DNA from 2 places in the Pseudarthrobacter sp. MEB009 genome. Region 2 is predicted to be linked to the other one. Evidence: riboswitches for the same ligand, from Rfam matches in the RefSeq annotation. Region 2 holds a riboswitch; the other holds the start of a gene.
The links. A riboswitch is a leader RNA that binds a small molecule or an ion and turns the genes downstream of it on or off. The one in region 2 is predicted to bind thiamine pyrophosphate.
Positions count from the first base shown of each region.

Region 1: another riboswitch for thiamine pyrophosphate. It lies ahead of QRN07_RS05495 (ECF transporter S component); the one in region 2 lies ahead of thiD (bifunctional hydroxymethylpyrimidine kinase/phosphomethylpyrimidine kinase).

Region 1 is NZ_JARVTC010000006.1:148,852-153,747, forward strand. It holds gene QRN07_RS05490 (ABC transporter ATP-binding protein) at 1-1,291, opposite strand, end outside; gene QRN07_RS05495 (ECF transporter S component) at 1,291-1,914, opposite strand; TPP riboswitch at 1,983-2,124, opposite strand; gene QRN07_RS05500 (heme-degrading domain-containing protein) at 2,197-2,739, shown strand; gene QRN07_RS05505 (response regulator transcription factor) at 2,759-3,568, opposite strand; gene QRN07_RS05510 (hypothetical protein) at 4,449-4,896, shown strand, end outside.
Region 2 is NZ_JARVTC010000002.1:118,338-123,233, forward strand. It holds gene QRN07_RS00710 (Rne/Rng family ribonuclease) at 1-2,694, shown strand, start outside; TPP riboswitch at 2,820-2,917, shown strand; gene thiD (bifunctional hydroxymethylpyrimidine kinase/phosphomethylpyrimidine kinase) at 2,907-4,463, shown strand; gene rplU (50S ribosomal protein L21) at 4,727-4,896, shown strand, end outside.

The DNA.
Region 1 (4,896 bases), on a different contig from region 2:
TCGCGTCCACCAAACCGGTCAGCCGCAGCCTTTCCAGCAGCTCATCCACCCGTTCCGCGCCATGGCCCAGGTGCCTGGGACCGAACTGCAGTTCGTCCAGCACCCGGCCGGTGACGAACTGGTGTTCAGGCTCCTGGAACACCGTGCCGATCCGCTCGATTAACTGCTCGGCCTTCCAGCGGTAGGGATCCGGTCCGGCGCCTTGGCCAAGAGTGGCAGCGGCCTCGACGGTCCCGGCAACAGGAGCCAGTAATCCGCCCAGCGTCAGGGCGAAGGTGGATTTTCCGGCGCCGTTGGGACCCGTGATGGCCAGCGCCTGCCCGGAAATTACCTGCGCGTCGATTCCTTCCTGGACGGGAACCGGCGGAATTTTGCGGAACCTGCTGCGGCGGGGCCGTTCACGGGACACCGCCAGATTGTCCGCGGCAAGAAGCAGGTCGCCGTCGGCCGGGGATCCCGCCGTGCGGTGGCGCGTGGCAGGGGCATACCCCGGGACCCAGACACCGGCGGTTTTCAGCATCTCCCTGGCGCCTTCCAGCACGGTATCCGGCGGCCCGTCCAGGAGCACGGCCGGGTCCGACGCTGATCCCGGTTGGAGCACCACGATCCGGTCCACCAGGTCCTTCCACACGCCCACGCGGTGCTCCACCACCACCAGGGTGGCCCCCGTTTTGTCGAGGCACCTGGCCACGGCGTCGCGGACCTCCAGCACCCCGGCCGGGTCCAGGTTCGCCGTTGGCTCATCCAGCAGGATCAGGCCGGGCCGCATGGCAAGGATTCCCGCCAGCGCCAGGCGCTGCTTCTGCCCGCCGGAGATGGCCGACGTCGGGTGGTCCAGCGAAAGGTGGGAAAGCCCGACGTCGGCCAGCGCCTCGTGCACACGGGTCCAGATGTCGTCGCGGGGCACCGCAAGGTTTTCGGCGCCGAAAGCAACGTCGTCGCCCACCCGGGAAAGGACCACCTGCGTTTCCGGGTCCTGCTGCATCAGGCCGGCGCGCCCGCGCCGGGACCTGGGCGGGGCGCCGTCCACCAGCAGCGAACCGGACTCGTCCGACTCCGCCGCTTCGCCGTCGTCGTCCGCATCCCCCAGCACCCCTGCGAGGGCGTGAAGCAGCGTGGACTTACCGGCTCCGGAGGGGCCCAAAAGGAGGACCCGCTCGCCGGGCCGGATATCCAGGTCAAGGGCGCGGACGGCGGGCCTGGTACGGCCGGCATGGCGCCAGCCCCACCCGTGGGCACTGACCGCTGCGGGCCGGACCGCCGGGCTGCCGTGCTGGGAAGGTGCAGGCATCAGGAGAAGGCAGGCTCCGATGCGGCCTTCCGAGAGGCGAAGGAAGCCAGCACGCCGGTCCTGGCCAGGCCGCGGGTGGCGATCCAGGAGAGGGCGCCGGCGATGACTGCGCCGGAGATGGCGGTGAAGACGATGTAGGCGAGTTTGTCGCCGCCCGAATAGGCAATGTTCCAGCCCCACGGCGCGAACGAATCGTTCAGGCCGCAGAAGAGTCCGGCACCCGCGCCGGCCAGCAGGGAGACAGGAAGGTTGAACTTCCGGTAGACGAAGATGGCGAAAATGATCTCGGCGCCCAGGCCCTGGACGAACCCGGAAAACAGCACCGACGCGCCGTACTGCGAGCCCATAAACAGCTCACCCGTCGCGGCGATGGTTTCGCAGAAAAGCGCGGCACCTGGTTTCCGGATGATCAGCATGCCCAGGACGGCCGGGATCATCCAGCCGCCGGCCAGGAGGCCGGTCAGGGGCGGATAGACGGCGTTCATCGGCGCGGAAACGGCCGCGGCACCCTGGGACCAGGCCCAGAAAATGATGCCGCCGGCAATCGCGATCAGGGCCGCGACGACGATGTCCACGACGCGCCAGGACCTGCTGGTGGTCTTCTTGATTGCTGCAGTGCTCATGGTGGTCCTCCTGGGTAACAGGAGGGGAAAGTGGACACGGGTGGCGGTTGCTGCCGCCATTTTCCGCGCACTTCGAGAACTCGACTCCCTTGCGCCGGTACTAACCGGATCAGGTTCGAGGGTCTGCGGCTGTCCGCACTCTCAGCGCCCACCTGCGGATCCTGGCAAATGCCAGTGATGCCCGACGGCTGCGCTCCCCTGTCGTTGAATGTTTCAGTGGTTGGTTAAAGCTGCCCTGTTGGGCCTGCCCAGTTTACACCTGGGCGGGGTAGATTGTGGGCCATGACCGCCAATTCACCGCTTGTGACCGACTTCGATCCGGACTCCGCCGATGCCCAGCCTGAGGGTTCGCTGGAGGCCTTCATTGCCAGGATCGAAGCCGAGACCAGGGAACTGCAGTTTCCCGGCTTTTCGCTGGATGACGCCCTGAACCTCGGATTGCTGTTGGTGGAGCTGGGAAAGGAGCGGAGCCTGCCCATTGCCATTGATATTTCCAGGAGTGAGCAGGTGCTCTTCCACGTGGCGCTTCCCGGCGCCACTCCGGACAACGAGCAGTGGATCCGGGCGAAGAAGGCCACAGCGGCCCGCTACGAGGTGCCGTCCCTGCTGGTGGGCCTTCGGGGCCGGCGGAACGGCGGCCGGATCGAGGACAACGCCTGGTTCGACCAGTCCCGCTACGCAGCCCACGGCGGGTCATTCCCGTTGTACGTGGCCGGCGTCGGGTCCGTCGCCACCGTCACGGTGTCCGGCCTCCCGCAGGTCCAGGACCACAACCTGGTGGTCGAAGCCCTGCGCGAAATCCTCACCCCGGCCCAGGGCAGCTGAAAAGCAGCGGGTTCAGCATTCAGTCCTGTTGCCTGCCCTGCCGGCGCGGCACCGGCGGCGTGAGGCGGTAGCCCACACCGTGCACCGTCTCCACCCACCGCGGCTTCCTGGGGTTTTCCCCGAGACGTTTACGGAGGTTGCTGACGTGGACCTCCACCGCGCGCTCCTCCGTGGCGCCCACAAAGGAGCCATCGTAGCTGTCATGGCGAAGGTAGCGCACCAGGTCGGCCTTCGCCTGGATGGTCCGCCGCTTTTTCATCAGCACCAGGAGGATGTCGAACTGGCTCCGCGTCAGGGCGACGGGTACGCCGTCCACGGCAGCCTGCCGGGTTCCCTCGTGCAAAGCCAGGCCCTTGTGGACGTAGTCGAAACTGTCATACGTCGCCTCCCGCGTGAAAGTCCCGTCACCGGAACCCGCAGCGGCGTCCCCTTGGCTGCTGCCCGCCCCACCCGGGCTGGAGGCCCGCGGCCTGCGGAGCATCGCCTTGATGCGGGCCCGAAGTTCCCGGGCACGGAAGGGTTTGACGATGTAATCGTCAGCGCCCGCCTCAAAGCCAAGCAACGCATCCGCCTCGTCTGCACGCCCGCTGATGATCACCACGTAAGCGTCACTGAAGGTCCTGATGCGCCGGGACGCTTCAAGCCCGTCAAAGTCCGGCAGGCCGATGTCGAGGGTCACGATGTCAGGGTTGTGCGTCCGTACCTGGTCCAGTCCTTCAGCACCCGATGACGCCTGGTGCACGGCGAACCCTGCCTGCCGGAAGATCGCAGCAAGCGCAGCCCGTACGTCGTTGTCGTCCTCGATCACTACTGCTACACCGCGCTCCACAACTGCTTCCTTCCATGTAGTAACTGTCCCGGCACGCACAGCCGGCCCGGGCTTTATGCATTACCTGTGGATTCGGCACCGCCAACCCCGCGGATGGCTCAGTGGGAAATTCAGGCAAACACCAGCCTTGGGATCAGGTCCCTTTTTGATGCGGACTCCAGGGGTATCTTCGATGATATTCTCCGTCAATTTCCAGGCCCGGCAGGGTGCCGGCATTTGATCCGGACAAAAGCTTACGACGTGCGATCCGCATCACATTACCCAGGGTTGTGAATGGGGTCGACGATAATGCGCGTCGGCCGTTTGTGAACAGCGTCACGGCGCGGCAAAACAGCAGGCCATCGGCTACTGACGTGGGCGAACAGGTCCTCAGCAACTGGCCTTGGCTAATACTGAGGAATTCCTGAGAATCTTTTCGAGCATTGATCAGATCTTGATCTTTCTCAAAGTAGTTTCTGAGGAGTGGTTGATTGAATGTTTCTTGTTGCCTGAACCGGACGCAATGGTTTACCAGCGGAGGCCGCTGGGTTGGGTCATTCCAGCGGCGCTACCAAGAAACCAAGTAGTGCATTGGAAAAAAATAGAGTACTGCCTACTCGGGTTTTTCCGTGAAGTTTTGCGTGGAATTAGATTTGTAGATTTCCGGCCTTCCAAGTGGGGCCGGTACCAGCCGGAGTCGGCGGCGGAAGCCTGCCTCTGAGACCGGGCCGGCCCCCCAGTCCGCCGTCGACTCCCCTTCTCCTGCACAACCGACCCAACACCAACATGAGTACCCATCGCGCCTGCCGCGCCTCAATCGCTGACGAGAGAGACCGGTGGGCTTTTCCATGCCCGCAGCTCGAGGGCAGGGGCTTGATCCAGAGGAAAGAACCAGATCATCTTGAAGTCCTTATTTCACGATTCCTACACCCGCCAGATGTCGTTGATCGTTGTGGTGGGACTGGCGCTGTCCGCACTTGTGCCGGCAACCGTGCAGCTTTTTCCCGGCTCCGCCGGTTTTTCCGTTCTTGCCGCAGCAGCGGTCCCGTTCCTGCTGGCTCTCGCCCTGATCATCAAGCCAGGCATTGCCGGTCCCAACAGCGGGGCAGTTGCCTCGACTGAAAGGTTGGGCTCTGCGCTCCTGCTGTACCTTTCACCCGTTCTTTTGCTCAACGTTGTCTACCCGTTGGTCAGCCCCACAATGGCTGCCGTTGACGTGGATGGGGTGCCCCTGACGCTCGTGGTGCTGGCATCCTCCATCACCGTGCCCTGGATGGCCCAGGCGGCATGCCTTCCCATCTACCGGGTCCTCGGCGATCTGATGGCCGAGCGGAACCTCGAAGCCATCA
Region 2 (4,896 bases):
TCCGCCACGGCATCGCTGTCCGCCTTCGGTTCCCTGTTTATGGAGCCCGGCGCCGGTTCCTCCGTTCTTTTCCAGGCCCCGGACCTCACCACGGTGGTGCGCCCCGCTGCTGCCGTTGAAGAGCCGGATGAGGACGACGCCGAGGACGGCGACCAGGACGATTCCGCCAGCCGCCGCCGGCGCCGCAGCCGCGGCCGCCGGGGACGCAGCCGCCTGGACCGCGACGCCACCGATACCGGCGACGGTGACGATGCCGGCTCCGATGAGCAGGACGAAGACGATTCCGACGCGGCCGGCCAGCTGGACGACGGCGTGACCTCCCGCCGTCGCCGGCGCCGCCGCCGCGGCGACCAGGACCTGGAACTGACCGGAGGCGGCGATGACGACCCGCCCAACACGGTGACCCGCGTCCGCGCCCCCCGTGCAGCCAGCGAGCCCGTGGTCAACAACCGGGTGACGAGCGTTAAGGGCTCCACCCGCCTGGAGGCCAAGAAGCAGCGCCGCCGCGAATCCCGCGACACCGGCCGCCGCCGTACCGTGATCACGGAGGCTGAGTTCCTGGCCCGCCGTGAATCGGTGGACCGTCAGATGATCGTCCGCCAGCGCGACGACAGAATCCAGATCGCGGTCCTCGAGGACGGTGTCCTGGCCGAGCACTTTGTGTCCAAGACCCAACAGGATTCCCTGATCGGCAACGTCTACCTGGGCAAGGTCCAGAACGTCCTGCCCTCCATGGAAGCCGCTTTTGTGGACATCGGACGCGGCCGCAATGCCGTCCTGTACGCCGGCGAGGTCAACTGGGACGCCGTCAACCTTGAAGGCAAGCAGCGCCGCATCGAGAACGCCCTCAAGTCCGGCGACACCGTCCTGGTCCAGGTGACCAAGGACCCCGTGGGCCACAAGGGTGCCCGCCTCACCAGCCAGATCTCCCTGCCGGGCCGTTACCTGGTGTACGTGCCCGGCGGTTCCATGACCGGTATCTCCCGCAAGCTGCCCGACGTCGAACGCAACCGCCTCAAGCGGATCCTTAAGGACCGACTGCCGGAGCACGCCGGTGTCATCGTCCGCACCGCAGCCGAAGGTGCCTCCGAGGAGGAGCTGACGCACGACATCAACCGGTTGCGCGCCCAGTGGGAAGGCATCGAAAGCCAGTCCACTTCCACCAAGATCCTCGCCCCGGAACTGCTGTACGGCGAACCGGACCTCACCATCAAGGTGGTCCGCGACGTCTTCAACGAGGACTTCTCCAAGCTGATCGTCTCCGGCGAGGAAGCCTGGGACACCATCGAGGCGTACGTGACCTACGTTGCCCCGGACCTGGTGGGCCGGTTGGAAAAGTGGACCAAGGACCAGGACATCTTCGCTGCCTGGCGCATCGACGAGCAGATCCACAAGGCCCTGGAGCGCAAGGTTTTCCTGCCCTCCGGCGGTTCCCTGGTGATCGACCGCACCGAAGCCATGACCGTGGTGGACGTCAACACCGGCAAGTTCACCGGCAGCGGCGGCAACCTCGAAGAGACCGTCACGAAGAACAACCTGGAAGCTGCCGAGGAAGTGGTCCGCCAGCTCCGGCTCCGTGACATCGGCGGCATCATCGTCATCGACTTCATCGACATGGTCCTGGAATCCAACCGTGACCTGGTGCTGCGCCGCATGGTGGAATGCTTGGGCCGGGACCGGACCAAGCACCAAGTGGCCGAAGTGACCTCGCTGGGCCTGGTCCAGATGACCCGCAAACGCATGGGCACCGGGCTCCTGGAAGTCTTCGGCGAGCAGTGCGAGGCCTGCGCCGGGCGCGGTGTGGTCACCCACGACGACCCGGTGGAGCACCGCCGCGCCACGATTGTGGCAGCCGAGCACCACGTCCAGCGCGCCGACACCCGGCAGGAACACCGTCCCAACGATTTCCGCAGCCCGGAGCCCCGCCCCGAACGCGTTGACAACAACCAGCAGGGCACACGCCCGGAGCGCAAGCGCCGCCGCGGCCGTGGCGGCCAGCAGCCCGAGCTGGCGCCGGCAGCCCCGGTCCAGGCGCACACCGTGCACCCGGAACCCGTGGACCCGGAGCGGCACGCCAAGGCTGAAGCCACCCGGCTGGCCCTGGCGAACATCGCAGCAGCCGCGCACGCCGCGCACCTGCACGACGACGAAATCGCCGCCGCCAGGCAGGTACCCGCCACGCCCGTGGACGCCGGTTCGCACGACGCCGACGCTCCCGCACGCCCCGGGGCGGTGCTGACCTTCGGGGGAGAGGAAGTTGTCCTTCCGTTTGTTGAGCACGCCAGTGACCAGCAGTCGCAGCCGGCGCTCACGCTGGACCGCCTGGCCGAAGCCTTCGCGCACCTCGGCGAACCGCTGACGGCACCTGCAGCTGCTCCCGCAGCGGCAGCACCCGTTGCAGCTGCGCCGGCTGCAGTCCCCGTTGCTGCGCCCGCCGCAGCCCCGGAAAAGGACTACTCGGACCACACGCTGGAGCAGTCAACGCAGCGCCGGCCGCGCCGCAACCGCAGTGCCAGCCGTGCCCAGGGCGCAGCCAACGAAACCTCGGTGCAGCAGCACCAGAGTGCGCCGTCGGCCACCCCTGCGCACACCCATTCCGCTAAGGCACCGGAGCCCGCGGCGGCTGCCGCCGCCAAGGCACCGGCCGCTGCACCCATCATCCTGGGTGTGGGCGTTCCGGCGTCGGAGCTCTAGGGACCAGGGGCACTGCCCCACCTGCATCGGAGGCCGGGAACCGCACATCAGTGCCGGTTCCGGGGCCTCCGGCGTTTTAAGACAGGCAGCGACTTTCCCGCACCGGTGGCGGAACAGCTAGGCTGGGGACCGACACGGGGTGCCGCGCACAGGGCCGGCTGAGATCCACACCCGTTGAACCTGTCCGGTTAGCACCGGCGAAGGGATGTCTCTTGTCTTCGACCCTTACCGCGCCTGGCGCAGCCACACCTGCTGCTGCCACCACGCCTGCTGCGGACACCTCGGAAGCCATTCGCCGGGTCATTCCCCGGGTGCTCTCCATCGCCGGTTCCGACCCGTCCGGTGGGGCAGGGGTGCAGGCGGACCTTAAAAGCATCGCTGCGCACGGTGGCTATGGAATGGCCGCCATTACGGCCCTCACGGCGCAAAACACCCTGGGGGTGCAGGCTGTCCATATCCCGCCGGCGGACTTCCTGGCCCGGCAGCTTGAAGCTGTCAGCGCGGACATCACCATCGACGCCGTCAAAATCGGCATGCTGGGCGATGCTGACTCCATCCGCACCGTCCGCACCTGGCTCGAGGAGGTGCGGCCCGCCGTTGTGGTCCTTGATCCCGTTATGGTGGCCACCAGCGGCGACAGGCTGCTGCAGGCTCCGGCGGAGACAGCGCTGCGGGAACTGCTGCCGCTGGCGCACCTGATCACCCCCAACCTGGCCGAACTTGCTGTCCTGGTGGACGGCGACGTCCAACAGACCTGGGCGGGGGCACTGGACCAGGGAAGGCTCCTGGCCCTCGCCACCGGGGCCACCATCCTGGTCAAAGGCGGCCACCTGCAGGGACCGGGCTGCCCTGACGCGCTGGTGAACACGGCGGGCCTGCTTGGCCCCGAGGTGGTGGAAGTGCCGGGCGCGAGGGTGGATACCCGGAACAGCCACGGCACCGGGTGCTCGCTGTCCTCTGCCATGGCCACGGTGCAGGCGCGGCTGGGGGACTGGGAAGCCGCGCTGCGCGAAGTTAAGCCGTGGCTGGCCGGTGCCCTTTCGGCGTCGGACCGGCTGGGTGTCGGCGCCGGCAACGGACCGGTCCACCACTTCCACCACCTCACGGCCGTCCCTGCGCCCGGCCGGTTCGAGGCGCTGCTGTGGAAGGAAGCCGCCGCGGACCTGGCAGCCATCTACGAACTGCCGTTCATCCAGGGCCTGGTCTCCGGCACGCTCCCGGAGCGTGAGTTCGCTTACTACCTCTCCCAGGATGCCCTGTACCTTAACGGCTACTCGCGGGTCCTGGCCCGCGCCAGCGCCTTGGCACCCACCGAAGCCGAACAGCTGTTCTGGGCGGGCTCCGCGCAGCAATGCCTTGAGGTCGAGTCGGAGCTGCACCGGACCTGGCTGGCGTCGCGGACCATCCAGCCGGACCTTGGCCCCGTCACCAAGTCCTACGTCGACCACCTGGCCGCGGCCTCGGCGTCGGGCGGTTACGCGGTGCTGGCCGCCGCGGTCCTGCCGTGCTTCTGGCTCTACGCGGAAGTCGGCCGGACGCTCCATGCACAGTTCGTCGCGGCGGGGGAGCCGGCGGGGCACCCCTACGCGGCCTGGCTGCGGACGTACGCCGATGAGGACTTTGCTGCGGCAACCAGGCGGGCGATCGGCATTGTTGATGAAGCCGCCCGCAACTCCTCCGAAGCCGGGCGGGCAGCCATGGTGGACGCCTTCCGGCACTCCTGCCGGCTTGAAATGGAATTCTTCGACGCGCCGCGGCTGCACTCCTGAACGCGGGCCGGCTCCGGTACCGGTACTATGGTGGGGCACGGTACCGCGCCGGTACATGCCTGTGGTTGCTATCACAGGCGACCCGCCGCTGCCAGCCTCATTTGCAGCCGACGACGGAATTAGCGTATTCTTGATCTTCGGTGCTTACGCCAACACTTGGGTTATGACCCCACGGCGTTGAGGCACAGCGAGAAACCAGCCATTTACGAGTTGGATTCCGCACGCAAATTTAGTAATAAACGTCGAGAGAAGTGAGTTCCCAAGTGGTGTACGCGATTGTCCGCGCAGGCGGCCGGCAAGAGAAGGTTTCCGTTGGAGACTTCGTTACCCTGAACCGCGTCGCCGGTGGAGCTGGCAGCACCATTGAGCTGCCCGCGCTGCTCCTGGTGGATGGTGACAAGATCACCACCGCTGCTGCTGACCTGGCCAAGGT